2 regions of the Pseudomonas tructae genome follow, and region 2 is predicted to be linked to the other one. Evidence: riboswitches for the same ligand, from Rfam matches in the RefSeq annotation. Region 2 holds a riboswitch; the other holds the start of a gene.

Evidence for each region. Region 2 has a riboswitch for FMN ahead of EXN22_RS08920 (6,7-dimethyl-8-ribityllumazine synthase). Riboswitches for the same ligand answer to the same signal wherever they lie in the genome.
Region 1: linked by a shared signal. The riboswitch ahead of ribB (3,4-dihydroxy-2-butanone-4-phosphate synthase) and the one ahead of EXN22_RS08920 (6,7-dimethyl-8-ribityllumazine synthase) in region 2 are both predicted to bind FMN.

The regions. Positions count from the first base shown of each region.
Region 1 covers NZ_CP035952.1:5,333,315-5,340,696, forward strand. The annotation lists gene EXN22_RS24440 (RtcB family protein) at 1-882, opposite strand, end outside; gene EXN22_RS24445 (slipin family protein) at 936-2,081, opposite strand; gene rtcR (RNA repair transcriptional activator RtcR) at 2,679-4,271, shown strand; gene EXN22_RS24460 (alpha/beta hydrolase) at 4,342-5,430, shown strand; FMN riboswitch at 5,496-5,639, shown strand; gene ribB (3,4-dihydroxy-2-butanone-4-phosphate synthase) at 5,719-6,372, shown strand; gene EXN22_RS24470 (SGNH/GDSL hydrolase family protein) at 6,585-7,382, opposite strand, start outside.
Region 2 covers NZ_CP035952.1:1,928,561-1,935,942, forward strand. The annotation lists gene astB (N-succinylarginine dihydrolase) at 19-1,368, shown strand; gene EXN22_RS08910 (topoisomerase II) at 1,383-1,673, shown strand; gene astE (succinylglutamate desuccinylase) at 1,684-2,691, shown strand; gene EXN22_RS08920 (6,7-dimethyl-8-ribityllumazine synthase) at 2,716-3,222, opposite strand; FMN riboswitch at 3,308-3,459, opposite strand; gene alaS (alanine--tRNA ligase) at 3,812-6,430, shown strand; gene EXN22_RS08930 (aspartate kinase) at 6,519-7,382, shown strand, end outside.

The DNA.
Region 1 (7,382 bases), 2.3 Mb from region 2:
CGCGCCCTTGCGGGTGACCAGCACGTCGTGGCCAAAGTGATGCTCGCGCTGCACATAGTTGTGATGGCAGTTGACCGCTTCGAGGTTGGCCTCGAAAGGTTTGCCGAGCACCTTGCGCGTTGCGGCAATCACCGCGTGCATCATCAACGCACGGTTCTGTCGGGCGAAGTCCTGGGCCCACTCCACCGCTTCGACGTAGTCGGCAAAGTGCCGGCTGCCTTCTTCGAAATACGCCAGATTGCGGTCCGGCAGGTTGGCGATGTGCTGACGCATGTCGGCCTGGGCCAGTTCAATGAACAGATTGCCGATGGCGTTGCCAACCCCGCGCGAGCCACTGTGCAACATGAACCAGACACGGTTGGCTTCATCCAGGCAGACCTCGATGAAATGGTTGCCGCCGCCAAGGGTGCCCAGGTGCTGGCGGTTATTGGTTTTCTCAAGCTTGGGGTATTTGTCGGTGATTGCCTTGAAGCGCACTGCCAGATCGCTCCAGGCATGGTCGGCCAGGGTCGGCACGCTGTCCCAGGCGCCCTGGTCGCGGCGGCCGAAGGTCTTGCCGTGGGGCACGGCCTTTTCGATCGCCAAACGCAGACCGTGCAGATTATCCGGCAGGTCGCTGGCGCTCAGCGAGGTACGCGCGGCAATCATGCCGCAGCCGATATCGACACCCACTGCCGCCGGGATGATCGCACCCAGGGTCGGGATCACGCTGCCGATGGTCGAGCCCTTGCCCAGGTGCACATCGGGCATCACCGCCAGGTGCTTGAAGATGAACGGCATCTTCGCCGTGTTCAGCAGTTGTTCGCGGGCGCCGTCATCCACCGGGACGCCGTCGGTCCAGAGCTTGATCGGCTTGCCGCCGGCCACTTCGAGTATGTTCATGTTGGTACTTCCATTTTATCTGTTGCTGCCGGGCTGCTTGAGCCCGGCAAACCTCATCCGGCCTTGATGCTGACCAGTCCATTCAACACCTGATCCAAGCCGCCGAACACCGATATCCGGTCGATGCGCTCGGCCACCCGCTCCAGGGTTTCCAACTCCTTCAGGCGCAAGGCCGTCGGGTTGTCTTCCATGACCTTCGCTGTGTTGAGCAGCGAGCGGGTCGCCGAGGTCTCTTCACGGCGGCGGATGACGTTGGCTTGCGCCGCTTTCTCCGCCTCCACCACTTGTGCCAGCAAGGCTTTCATCTCGCCTGGAAGGATGATGTCGCGTACCCCCAGACCGCTGACTTCGATGCCGCTGCCGGCGAGTTTCTCCTGCAGATACTGGCTCACCGAGTCATCGATCAACTGCTTGTTCTCCAGCAACTCATCGAGGGTGCGGGTGCCCACCGCCGCCCGCAGGCCGAACTGCACCTCGCGGTACAAATGCTCCAGCGGCTTGCTCAACTGCGCGAACGCACCGAGCACATCGCTGTAGCGCCAGTTGGCCGCAAGGTTCAGGCGCAGGCTGACCTTGTCGCGGGTGAGGATTTCCTGCCCGCTGATTTCCATGGCCTGGATACGCATATCGACCATCTCGACGCTGACCTGGCGGTTGAAGCGCCAGAAGCCGTACTGCCCGGCGCCAAGCAACTCCTCCACCACGCCATCAACCTTGAGCACACCGACATGGAAGGCTGGCACCGCCGCCAGCAACACCGCGTCCAGCCCGGCCAGGTTACGGCCGCGCAGTTTCGGCTGGTTGAGCTTGGCCACCAAGGCGCCGTCCAGGCGATAGGTCTGGCTCAGGTCGATGCGCTGCAGGGTCTGCGCGCTCTGGCCTTTCCAGAACAACTGACGGCTACCCGGGGCCAGCAACTCGACCAGGGCGCCATCTTCACAACGCAGGCCGGCTTCGTTTTCTGCCAGGTCCATGCGCTCGAAATACTGCTCGACCAGGGCCGGCTCGCTCTGGCGCAAATAGCCTGCCAGGCGATGTTCGAACAGCGAAGTATTGAGGCTGAAGGTTTCTACCGTCAGCCGGTTGTGCAGGTCGAAACGCTTGTGCACGCCAGGTTCGAGGATCGACACAAAGTCGCCTTCACAGAACAGCAGGCCGCGTTCGTTCTTTTTCACGATAAAGCGTTTCAACAGTTTCATCTTGATCATCCTGTGCAATTAAGTCCTTGGTGCCGGTGTTGCCAAAATGCCGAGCACTGCGGGCGTGACCCGGAGGAGTCGGTTGCCGGGACGTCCTGTCCATTGACCGCGTCCTGCGGTCCGGCAACTGCCTTGCTCCGGGCCCGGCCGACAAGCCGGGTAAATCAGCGATGAGCGTTCGCGCGCCTTGCGCACCTTGCGCACCTTCCTGGCTACGCCCCACCGGCGGGTACAACATTCGAGATACCTTGGAGGGTATGTAAGGTTCGAGTCAGGCCTCGAGACCAGCGTCTCCGTGAGGAGCCACGCTATCGACTGCTCGTTGCGGCGGCGGCATGCACGACACCTACACCAGGGGTGGGCTCGTGCACCGGCGGAGACATAAACCCCGTCCCGTTGGCCAGCTTGGCGATGCGGTCGAAGAAGATATTGCGAGGGCCGTGCCAGTTTTTTCGAACAGCACTGAATTAATTTTTATCTTATTGATTTATAAGAATTTTATTTTTCATATTGTGAATTTCAATTTTTCACCACCTCACAACCAACAACATTTTTATATACCATGGGATACGTACTTATCTTTTGAGCTAAACAGACATGAACAAGCGCAGCGTCGCCATCGGCTTTCTCGGCACCACCCTTGATCGCAACGGCAAAGGCGCGGCGCGCTGGCAGCGCTGGCGGCCGACCATCAGCCTGTGCCAGCAGGCGCACACGCCAATCGACCGCCTGGAACTGATTCACGGCAGCAGCGCCCGCGACCTGGGCCTGGCCGAGCGTATCCGCGAGGACATCCGGAGCATCTCGCCGCACACCGAGGTGCGCCTGCAGCCCATGACCCTGCGCAACCCCTGGGACTTCGAAGAGGTCTACGGCGCACTCCATGACTTCGCCAGCAGCTACCCCTTCGATACCGAGCACGAGGACTACCTGGTGCACATCACCACCGGCACCCACGTCGCGCAGATCTGCTGGTTCCTGCTCACTGAAGCGCGCTACCTGCCGGCGCGACTGATCCAGACCTCGCCAGCCCGCGGCAAGCAAGACACCGCCGACCCAGCCGGCAGCAGCACGCTGATCGACCTGGACCTGTCGCGCTACGACCACATTGCCTCGCGCTTTCAACGCGAGCAGGCCGACAGCCTGAACTTCCTCAAGGCCGGTATCGCCACCCGCAACGCCGCCTTCAACCGCTCCATCGAGCAGATCGAGCGCGTGGCCCTGCGCTCGCGGGCGCCGATGCTGCTGGTCGGCCCCACCGGTGCGGGCAAGTCCTTCCTGGCCCGGCGCATCTACGAACTCAAGCGCGGCCGCCATCAACTGGAGGGGCGCTTTGTCGAGGTGAACTGCGCCACCCTGCGCGGTGACGGCGCCATGTCAGCCTTATTCGGCCATAGCAAGGGCGCCTTCACCGGCGCCCAGAACGCCCGTGAAGGCCTGCTGCGCGCAGCCGATGGCGGCATGCTGTTCCTCGATGAAATTGGCGAGCTGGGTAGCGATGAGCAGGCCATGCTGCTCAAGGCCATCGAAGAGAAACGCTTCTTCCCGCTGGGTTCGGACCAGGAGGTGGCGAGCGACTTCCAACTGATCGCCGGCACCCACCGCGACCTGCGCAGCCGGGTTGCCGAAGGCCTGTTTCGTGAAGACCTGTATGCGCGCATCAACCTCTGGACCTTCGAACTGCCGGGGCTGGCCGGACGCCGCGAAGACATCGAACCGAACATCGATTTCGAACTGCAGCGCCACGCCCGCGAACAGAACCGCCAGGTGCGCTTCAACCTCGAAGCCAAGCGCTGCTACCTGGCCTTCGCCAATTCACCGCAAGCACGCTGGGCCGGCAACTTCCGCGAGCTGTCAGCGTCAATCACACGCATGGCCACCCTGGCCGACAGCGGGCGCATCGACGAAGCCCTGGTGCTCGAAGAAATCGACCGCCTGCAGCGCGCCTGGGGCGTGGCACAATCCGCGGATCCGCTCGACGCACTGCTGGGCGACAAGCCGCTGGACCAGTTCGACCGCCTGCAACTGCACGCCGTGCTCACTGCCTGCCGCAACGCCCGTACGCTGTCCGAGGCCGGGCGCCAGTTGTTCAACGTGTCGCGCCTGGAAAAGGAAAAGCCCAACGACGCTGATCGCCTGCGCAAATACCTGGCGCGTTTTGGCCTGGAATGGAATCAACTCAAGGACTGAACAGGGTGCTAAAATCCGCGCCCTCTTCGGCCGCACCTGGCCGAGCCCTACCGAAAAAGGACTCTCGGCCATGTCATTGCTGACAGCTACCCGCCTGCACCTCTGCTCCTTCGGCCTGCTGGCCGGCCTCAGCCTCGCTGCCACCACTGCCTACGCCGACGAAGCCAGTGACCAGGCCCTGCACAAGGGCCGCTGGCAAGGCATGGCCGCCATGGCCAACCTGTACCTCAACGACGCCACCCCGGCCGAGTTCATGGATGCCGGCGACAAGGAAAAAAGCGAGCACGACAACTATGCCGGCGCCCTGGCCTTTTACCTGACCGCCGCACGCCTGGACCCGAAGAACGCCTTCGCCGCCTACCAGGCCGCTGCCGCGCTGTCGGCCATGGACAGCCCGGAACTGGCCGCGCAATACCTCGACGAGGCGCGTGAGCGCGGTTTCTGGCAAACCGTGATCCTCAAGGAAGACGACGAACTGGAGCCGATGCAAAAAGACCCGGCCTACCAGAAGCTGCTGCAGGCCGCAGAAAAGAACTACCCAAGCCAAGCCAAGGATGCCGGCCTTGCTGCCTTCAGCATTCCTAAAGGCAAGGCCCCTGCAGGCGGTTGGCCGGTAGTGGTGTGGCTGGCCGGCTTCGGCACCGAAGGCGTCAACGGCACCAACATGCGCGCTGACCTGGTCGGCGAAAAGGCTGTATTGGTGGCCCTGAACGGCACCCTCAAGCGCGACAACCATCAGTTCATGTGGCAACGGCAATCGGTCGAGCCGACCGAGCAAGCGGTGGCGGCAGCTCTGAAAAAACTGGAAAAAGACACCCCCATCGACCGCTCGAAAGTCGCCCTGATCGGCTTCTCGCAAGGCGCCGAACACGCCGCCCACCTGATCGCCCAGTACCCGCAAAACTACAGCGGTGCCGTGCTGCTGTCGCCAGGCGGTTTCAAAATCCCGTTCACCGTGCAGAAGGCCAAGGACAAGCGCCTGGTCGTGGTCCACGGCGCACAGGAGCATGAAAGCAACCTGCAACTGACGGCCACCACCGAACAAGCCTTTGCCAGCAACAACCAGGTGCAGAGCCACGAACACCCCGAAGGCCATACCTTCCAGGACGACTGGCGCAAGGTCTACCCAGGCTACCTGGACTATGCCCTGGGCCTCTGAGCCACCTCAGACTTTGGTCGTAGCCCTGGGGCTTGCAAACATACTGGCACTCTGCTGTATGCTTGCAGGGTCTTCAGGGCGGGGTGAAAGTCCCCACCGGCGGTAAATCGAAAGATGAGCCCGCGAGCGCCTCGGCTTTTGGCCGGGGGTCAGCAGATCTGGTGCGACTCCAGAGCCGACGGTCATAGTCCGGATGAAAGAAGGCGTCAAGTCAGGGCCATCAGGCGCCCTGGCGCACGCATTTTGTTCGCCCTGAAACGTTCATCGATCTCTTACGAGGAGCGTTTCATGTCCCCTTTGCACCGCAAGCAATTCCCTAACGTCGCCGCCGCCGTCGAAGCCTACAAGGCCGGTAAACCCGTGCTGTTGCTCGATGACGATGATCGCGAGGACGAGGCGGATATCATCGCCGCTGCCGAAAACATCAGCCTGCAGACCATGGCCATGATGATCCGCGATTGCAGCGGCATCGTCTGCCTGTGCCTGGATGAAGCCACGGTCGACGAGTTGTCGCTGGCACCGATGGTGCCGAACAACCGCGCCCGCCATGGCACCGGCTTCACCGTCACCATCGAAGCGGCTGAAGGCGTGTCCACCGGCGTTTCGGCCCAGGACCGCATCACCACCATTCTTGCTGCCCTCGACTCGACCGGCGATGACATGCGCATTGTCAGCCCTGGCCACGTCTTCCCGTTGCGCTCGCGCGACGGTGGTGTACTGACCCGCCGCGGCCACACCGAAGGCTCGGTGGACCTTGCCCGCCTGGCCGGCCTGCGCCCGGCAGCGGTACTCTGCGAGCTGATGAACCCCGACGGCAGCATGGCCCGTGGCGAGCAGGTGGCGGTCTACGCCAAGCAATACTCGCTGCCGGTGCTGACCATCGACGAACTGGCCCGCTACCGCCAGGCAGCCGCCATGAGCCCGGCACTGGAAAGCGCCTGAGTAATTTTCTGTTCGAGAAAATTTACAGCCTTGCAGACAGCTACTAAGGTCAATGCAGAGGACTGAATCGCGGCTGATTCAAGGCAGTCGCATCGTGCTGAGCGGGTGCAGTCACATGCACCCGGATTTGCCTCTGTTAGGGGGTGGGAGGACGACTTCATGGGGCGCCGCAAGCCAACCCGGAGTCGTCCCCGCCCCTGATTTTTTCTGCCTTACTGAAAACCCAGCTGGCTGCGCAAAAAATCATGCAGGCCGACTGCGCTTTTTTTGTAGCCGTCGGCGCTCAGGTGCACCAGATCCCCTCGGGCCAGGCCCGCCGCTTGCCAGCCGTCAATCGAACACGGCCCGCCCATGTACGCCTGCCAGTCCCAGAACAGCGCGTTGGCCTGCTTGGCCGCCTGACGCTGGATGCGGATCACCTGAGCCAGTTGCTGCGGCTGACGCGCGGCACAACTGCGAGCCTTGCGCTGCTTGATCGAATCCGGCGGACCGACCAGCAGTATCACCGCCTGCGGCAGGTCCTTGCGCAGGCGCTTGAGGGTAGTGCGCAGTTGCGTCTGGTACAGGCTGAGATCAAGGGTGTCATCAAAGGCTTCGTTGGTGCCGTAGGCAAGAATCACCAGGTCCGGACGCAGGGTCTTGAGATTGTCCTGCCAGCCGGCCTGCCATTTGTCCTGCACCTCCAGGCGCGCACCGTTGATGCCCAGCGCCGAATAGATCACCCCGGCATTTTTCTGGCTCTGGATATACCAGCCACCCAGCAGCGTCCCGGGCCGACTGTTGAGGGTCAGGTCCAGCGGCAGACCAAGGTTGCCGACCTGCGGCCCGAGGCGCCATTGCCCCGCGGTTGCCGCCAGCATGCGCTGGTTGCGCCCGCGCCCGTCGCGCAGCACCAGGGTGCTGTTTTCTCGCGCCTGGTACAGGGCCTGGACCCGATAGCGCTGCGCCGTGGGCTCGCGGGCTTCGATGCGCACGCTGGGGTTGGCCGCCTTCGGCACTGACAGATAACC
Region 2 (7,382 bases):
GTCCACGGAGCCTTGCCGATGAAATCGTTTGAAGTGAATTTTGATGGTCTGGTCGGACCGACGCACAATTACGGCGGGCTGTCGTACGGCAACGTTGCTTCGCAAAGCAACAGCCAGCAGGCGTCCAACCCACGCGAAGCCGCGCTTCAGGGCCTGGCGAAAATGAAGGCGCTGATGGAGATGGGCTTTGCGCAGGGCGTGCTGGCCCCGCAGGAGCGTCCGGACGTGGCCGCGCTGCGCCGCCTGGGCTTTGCCGGCACTGACGCGCAAGTGATCGAGCGGGCTGCCAAGGAGGCCATGCCACTGCTGGTTGCCAGTTGCTCGGCTTCGAGCATGTGGGTGGCCAACGCTGCCACCGTCAGCCCGAGTGCCGACACCGCAGACGGCCGCGTGCACTTCACGGCTGCCAACCTCAACTGTAAATATCACCGCAGCATCGAGCACCCGACCACCAGTCGCGTGCTGGGTGCCATGTTCGCCGATAGCAAGCATTTCGCCCACCATGCGGCCCTGCCGGCCGTGGCGCAGTTCGGTGATGAAGGGGCGGCCAACCATACGCGCTTCTGCCGCAGCTACGGTGAGGCTGGCGTCGAGTTTTTCGTCTATGGCCGCAGCGCGTTCGACGCTCGCTACCCGGCGCCGCAGAAGTACCCGGCGCGCCAGACCCTGGAAGCATCACAGGCTGTCGCGCGCCTGCACGGCTTGAGCGACGAGGGTGTGGTCTACGCCCAGCAGAACCCGGCAGTGATCGACCAGGGCGTGTTCCACAACGATGTGATCGCGGTGGGTAACGGCGAAGTGCTGTTCTACCACGAAGACGCCTTCCTCGAGACCGAGGCGATGCTTGGCCAACTGCAGGCTAAACTGGCTAAGCGGGGCGGCAACTTCAAAGCGATCTGCGTGCCGCGCTCGGCTGTTACGGTAGAGGACGCAGTGCGTTCGTACCTGTTCAACAGCCAGTTGTTGTCTCGCGCCGATGGTTCGATGCTGCTGATCGTGCCTGAAGAGTGCCGCAACAACGAGCGGGTCTGGGCCTATCTGTCGTCGCTGACCAGTTCCGGTGGCCCGGTCAGCGAGGTCAAGGTCTTCGATCTCAAGCAGAGCATGCAGAACGGCGGTGGGCCGGCGTGCCTGCGCTTGCGCGTGGCACTTAATGAAACGGAACTGGCGGCGGTCAATCCAGGCGTTATCATGACTGCACCGCTGTACGACACCCTGACCCAATGGGTTGAAAAGCACTACCGCGATCGCCTGAGCGAAACCGACCTGGCCGATCCGCAGCTGTTGCTGGAGTGTCGTACGGCACTGGATGAACTGACCCAGATCCTCAAACTGGGTTCGGTCTATCCATTCCAACGCCAACCTTGAGAGAGAATTCGATTATGTCCGACGCCCTGCAGCTGATCCTTGAAGATGACGATGGTACCCAGCTGGAAACTTCCTGCACCCGCTTTGCGGTGGTCTGGCAAGGCAAGGAGGTATGGATTCAGCAGGATGGCCGTGGTCAGCTGCTGATCGGCGTCGATGTCGAAGAAGGCGACGCCGAGTACGCCAACCTGCTGCTGCGCCCGCTGGCCACTAACCTTGTGAGCCTGCAGCTGGAAATGGAACCGGCCGATGCCGGCGACGATGATGATCACGTTCATGGTCCCGATTGCGGCCACCATCACTAAGGAATAGCCCATGCTCGCCCTCGGCAAACTGCTTGAACTGACCCTGGCCGGTCGCGAACCGGCAGAGAAGACCCAGGTGACTGCCGACGGCGTGCGCATGCGCTGGCTTGGCGAGGGCGCCCTCGAAGTGCGTCCGCCCGAGGCCTGTGATAATGGCCTGGACCTGCTGTTGTCAGCGGGCATCCATGGCAACGAAACCGCACCGATCGAGCTGCTCGACCGGTTGCTGCACGACATTGCCCGCGGCGATCTCAAGCCGCAGGCACGTATTCTTTTCCTGTTCGGTAACCCCGAGGCGATCCGCCGCGGTGAGCGTTACCTCGAGCTGGACGTGAACCGCCTGTTCAATGGCCGTCACGATCAGGTCAGCGGTGCCGAGGCCCTGCGCGCCTGTGAGCTGGAGCGCCTGGCGGCGACCTTCTTCAGCGTCCCTGAGCGCACCCGCCTGCATTACGACCTGCACACCGCCATTCGCGGTTCGAAGATCGAACAGTTCGCCCTCTATCCCTACAAGGAAGGCCGTCAGCACTCACGTCGTGAGCTGGCACGCCTGCGGGCAGCCGGCATGGAGGCGGTGCTGCTGCAGAGCAAGATATCGATCACCTTTACCGCCTATACCTATGAGCAACTTGGGGCCGAAGCCTTTACCCTGGAACTGGGCAAGGCGCGGCCGTTCGGGCAGAACGACGGTGTCAATGTCGGGCGCCTGGAAACCCGCCTCAAGCAGATCATTGAAGGTACTGAGCCTGAGCAGCCAGAGGCGCTGGACGGTTTGCAGTTGTTCAGTGTGGCGCGCGAAATTATCAAGCACAGCGACAGCTTTCAGCTGCACCTGGCTGCCGATATCGAGAACTTCTCGGAGCTTGAGCCAGGCTACTTGCTGGCCGAGGACATCGCCGATACCCGCTGGATCGTCGAGGAAGAGGGCGCCCGCATCATCTTCCCCAACCCCAAGGTCAAGAACGGTTTGCGCGCGGGGATTCTGATCGTCCCTGCCAAGCCCGATCAGTTGGCCTGAACCGGACTGTGGTGGGAGCGGGTCTCAGCCGACGCGTTTTTGCGACACTTCATTGCGGCGCAGGGCGCGCAGCTTCTGCAGGGTGTCGGCGCAGGTCTTCGCCGCTTCAGCGCCCTTGACCAGGAAGTGCTCGAAGTAGAAGTTCTGATGCTCGTCGCCAGCATGGAAGTGGTGCGGGGTCAGAACTACCGAGAACACCGGTACCTCGGTTTCCAGTTGCACTTGCATCAGGCCGCTGATCACCGACTGGGCGACGAACTCATGGCGATACAGGCCGCCATCGACCACCAGGCCGGCGGCAACGATACCGGCATAACGGCCGCCTCGGGCCAGCAGCTTGGCATGCAGGGGGATTTCGAAGGCGCCGCCGACTTCGAAGAAGTCGATATCACCGGCCTGATAGCCTTGTTTACCCATTTCCTCGACAAAGGCTTTGCGCGCCTGATCGACAATATCCTTGTGCCAGCAGGCCTGGATGAATGCGATGCGCTCGTGGGTAGGGTGCTTGCTATCGATTGCGGTAGGTTGCATTGAAACGGACTCCTGTTTGGATAAGAAACAGGGCGCTGGATCGAAAGGGATTTCGCCACGAAAGACGTAGGCACAACGCTGCCTATCCCGTTCTCTCTTTATCCGGACTATGACCGTCGGCCCCGGAATCACACCGGGTCTGCTGACCTTGCAGGCAGGCCTGCAAGCGCTCGCGGGCTATGCGCAGTGCGCGCAATTACCGCCGGTGGGGAATTGCACCCCGCCCTGAGAACGTTGCCATCGTTTGGCCGATGGCGAGGAATTATTAGCACAGATGCCGGGTAAACGTATAGGCTGCTAACGATTTTTTAGGATGAACGACGTTTCATCCGGGAAACCTTGCCAATTGCTTTGTGTGGCCCCAGTAATACCGTGTCACTAGATAAAAACAGGCCCAGAGAGGCCGTGCAGGCTGGCTGTGGGCGGTTTTGCGCTGTCGTTGTCGTTGCAGGCCGTCCAATTGACAGCCTCTATAGCATAAACACACTGCACCCAAGCCTAAGGCCCGATATAATGCGGCCCTTTGCCGTCGTTTCGTCAATTTGCCGCAAGCATTTGCCTTAAGGCCGCCGTTTCCGTGGAAGAACCTATGAAAAGCGCAGAAATCCGTGAAGCCTTCCTTCGCTTCTTCGAAGAGCAGGGACACACCCGAGTTGCCTCCAGCTCCTTGATCCCGGGCAACGACCCGACCCTGTTGTTCACCAACGCGGGGATGAACCAGTTCAAGGACTGCTTCCTTGGCCAGGAAAAACGCGCCTACACCCGCGCGACCAGCAGCCAGAAGTGCGTGCGCGCCGGTGGCAAGAACAGCGACCTGGAAAACGTCGGCTATACCGCCCGTCACCACACCTTCTTCGAGATGCTGGGCAACTTCAGCTTCGGCGACTATTTCAAGAAGGACGCCATCACCTACGCCTGGACCTTTCTGACCGGCGTACTGCAGTTGCCGAAAGAAAAGCTGTGGGTCACTGTCTATGCCACCGACGACGAGGCTTATGACATCTGGACCCAGCAGATCGGCGTTCCGCCCGAGCGTATGGTGCGTATCGGCGACAACAAGGGTGCGCCGTACGCTTCCGACAATTTCTGGACCATGGGCGACACCGGCCCGTGCGGCCCGTGCACCGAGATCTTCTACGATCATGGCGCCGACATCTGGGGCGGCCCACCCGGCTCGCCGGAAGAAGACGGTGACCGTTACATCGAGATCTGGAACAACGTCTTCATGCAGTTCAACCGCACTGCCGACGGCGTGCTGCATCCTCTGCCAGCGCCATCGGTAGATACCGGCATGGGCCTTGAGCGCATCAGTGCGGTCATGCAGCACGTGCATTCGAACTATGAGATCGACCTGTTCCGTAGCCTGCTCGAAGCCTCTGCTGCCGCCATCGGTTGCAAGAACCAAGAGCAGTCGTCGCTCAAGGTGGTATCGGACCATATCCGTTCCTGCGGCTTCCTGATTGCCGACGGCGTGCTGCCGTCCAACGAAGGCCGTGGTTATGTGCTGCGTCGCATCATTCGCCGCGCCTGCCGGCATGGCAACAAGCTCGGTGCCACCGGCAGCTTCTTCTACAAGATCGTCGCCGCCCTGGTTGCCGAGATGGGCGAAGCCTTTCCTGAGCTCAAGCAGCAGCAGGCCAACATCGAGCGCGTGCTCAAGGCTGAGGAAGAGCAATTCGCCAAGACCCTGGAGCAGGGCCTGAAGATCCTCGAGCAGGACCTGGCCGAGCTCAAGGGCAGCGTGGTGCCAGGTGATGTGGTGTTCAAGCTGTACGATACCTACGGCTTCCCGATGGACCTGACCGCCGACATCGCCCGCGAACGCGAGCTGACCATCGATGAGGCAGGCTTCGAGCGCGAGATGGAAGCCCAGCGTGAGCGTGCCCGCTCCGCCAGCGCTTTCGGCCTGGACTACAACACCCTGGTCAAGGTTGACGTGGCCACCGAGTTCACCGGCTATAGCGCCACCGCAGGCAGCGCCAACATCGTTGCTCTTTATAAGGATGGCAAGGTCGTCGAGCAGTTGGGTGAAGGCGAGGAGGGTGTGGTCATCCTCGATCGCACGCCGTTCTACGCCGAGTCCGGCGGCCAGGTGGGTGACACCGGCTACCTGCAGGCTGACAGCGTGCGCTTTGACGTGCGTGACACCACCAAGACCGGCGGCGCCTTCCTGCACCACGGGGTGGTGGCCAGCGGCACACTGACCGTCGGCGCCCAGGTGCAGACCCAGGTCGACGCCGACGTCCAGCACGCCACCTCGCTGAACCACTCTGCCACTCACCTGCTGCACGCGGCGCTGCGTCAGGTGCTGGGCGAACACGTACAACAGAAGGGCTCGCTGGTCGATAGCCAGCGGCTGCGCTTCGACTTCAGTCACTTCGAGGCGGTCAAGCCAGAGCAGCTCAAGGCCCTGGAAGACATCGTCAACCGCGAAGTGCGCAAGAACTCCGAGGTGCAAACCGAAGAGACCGATATCGAAACCGCCAAGCAGAAGGGCGCCATGGCGCTGTTCGGCGAGAAGTATGGCGACAGCGTGCGCGTGCTGAGCATGGGCGGCGATTTCTCCGTCGAACTGTGCGGCGGTATCCATGCCAAGCGCACTGGTGATATCGGCCTGCTCAAGATCATCAGCGAAAGTGGCGTGGCCTCCGGTGTGCGCCGGATCGAAGCGGTCACCGGCGCTGCCGCGCTGGCTTACCTGAACGCCGCCGAAGAGCAGCTCAAGGAAGCCGCGCAACTGGTCAAGGGCAGTCGCGACAACCTGATCGACAAGCTTTCGGCGGTGCTCGAGCGCAACCGTCAGCTGGAAAAACAGCTGGAACAGCTGCAGGCCAAGGCTGCTAGCGCTGCAGGCGATGATCTGTCCAGTGCGGCGGTCGAGGTCAAGGACGTCAAGGTCCTGGCCGCACGACTCGATGGCCAGGATGGCAAGGCGCTGCTGGCGCTGGTCGATCAACTGAAAAACAAACTCGGCCGCGCAGTGATCCTGCTCGGCAGTGTCCATGAGGAAAAGGTCGTACTGGTTGCCGGTGTGACCAAGGACCTGACTGGCCAACTCAAAGCCGGTGATTTGATGAAGCAAGCCGCTGCTGCAGTGGGTGGCAAGGGTGGTGGTCGTCCGGACATGGCGCAAGGTGGTGGTGTTGACGCCGCCGCGCTGGACAGCGCGCTGGCCCTGGCCGTGCCATTCGTGGAGCAGGGCGTTTAAGGCGGGCATCGGCCCGTCGTCTAGTGGCGGGCCATGGCGCCGTTTGAATGTTTATTGGGTGCCCTTCATGGGCTGAGGCGGCTTTGAAATGGCGTTGATCGTACAGAAATTTGGCGGTACCTCGGTCGGCACAGTCGAGCGAATCGAGCAGGTTGCCGACAAGGTCAAGAAGTTCCGCGAAGCCGGCGATGACCTGGTGGTTGTGTTGTCGGCAATGAGCGGTGAAACCAATCGCCTGATCGAGCTGGCCAAGAAGATCACCGATCAGCCGGTTCCGCGTGAACTGGATGTGATCGTTTCCACCGGCGAGCAGGTGACTATTGCCTTGTTGGCCATGGCCTTGATCAAGCGCGGAATTCCGGCGGTGTCCTACACCGGTAACCAGGTGCGTATTCTCACCGACAGCGCGCATAACAAGGCGCGCATCCTGCAAATCGATGACCAGAAGATTCGCGGCGACCTCAAGGCCGGTCGCGTGGTTGTGGTCGCAGGTTTCCAGGGTGTGGACGAGCACGGCAACATCACTACCCTCGGTCGTGGCGGTTCCGACACCACCGGCGTGGCCCTGGCGGCGGCGCTCAAGGCCGACGAATGCCAGATCTACACCGATGTCGATGGTGTCTACACCACTGACCCGCGCGTGGTGGCCCAGGCTCAGCGCCTGGACAAGATCACCTTTGAAGAGATGCTGGAAATGGCCAGCCTCGGTTCCAAGGTGTTGCAGATCCGCGCCGTCGAGTTCGCCGGCAAGTACAACGTCCCGCTGCGCGTGCTGCACAGCTTCCAGGAGGGTCCGGGTACCCTCATTACCATTGATGAAGAGGAATCCATGGAACAGCCGATCATTTCCGGCATCGCCTTCAATCGCGATGAAGCCAAGCTGACCATCCGTGGCGTACCGGATACTCCGGGCGTTGCATTCAAGATCCTCGGCCCTATCAGTGCCGCGAAC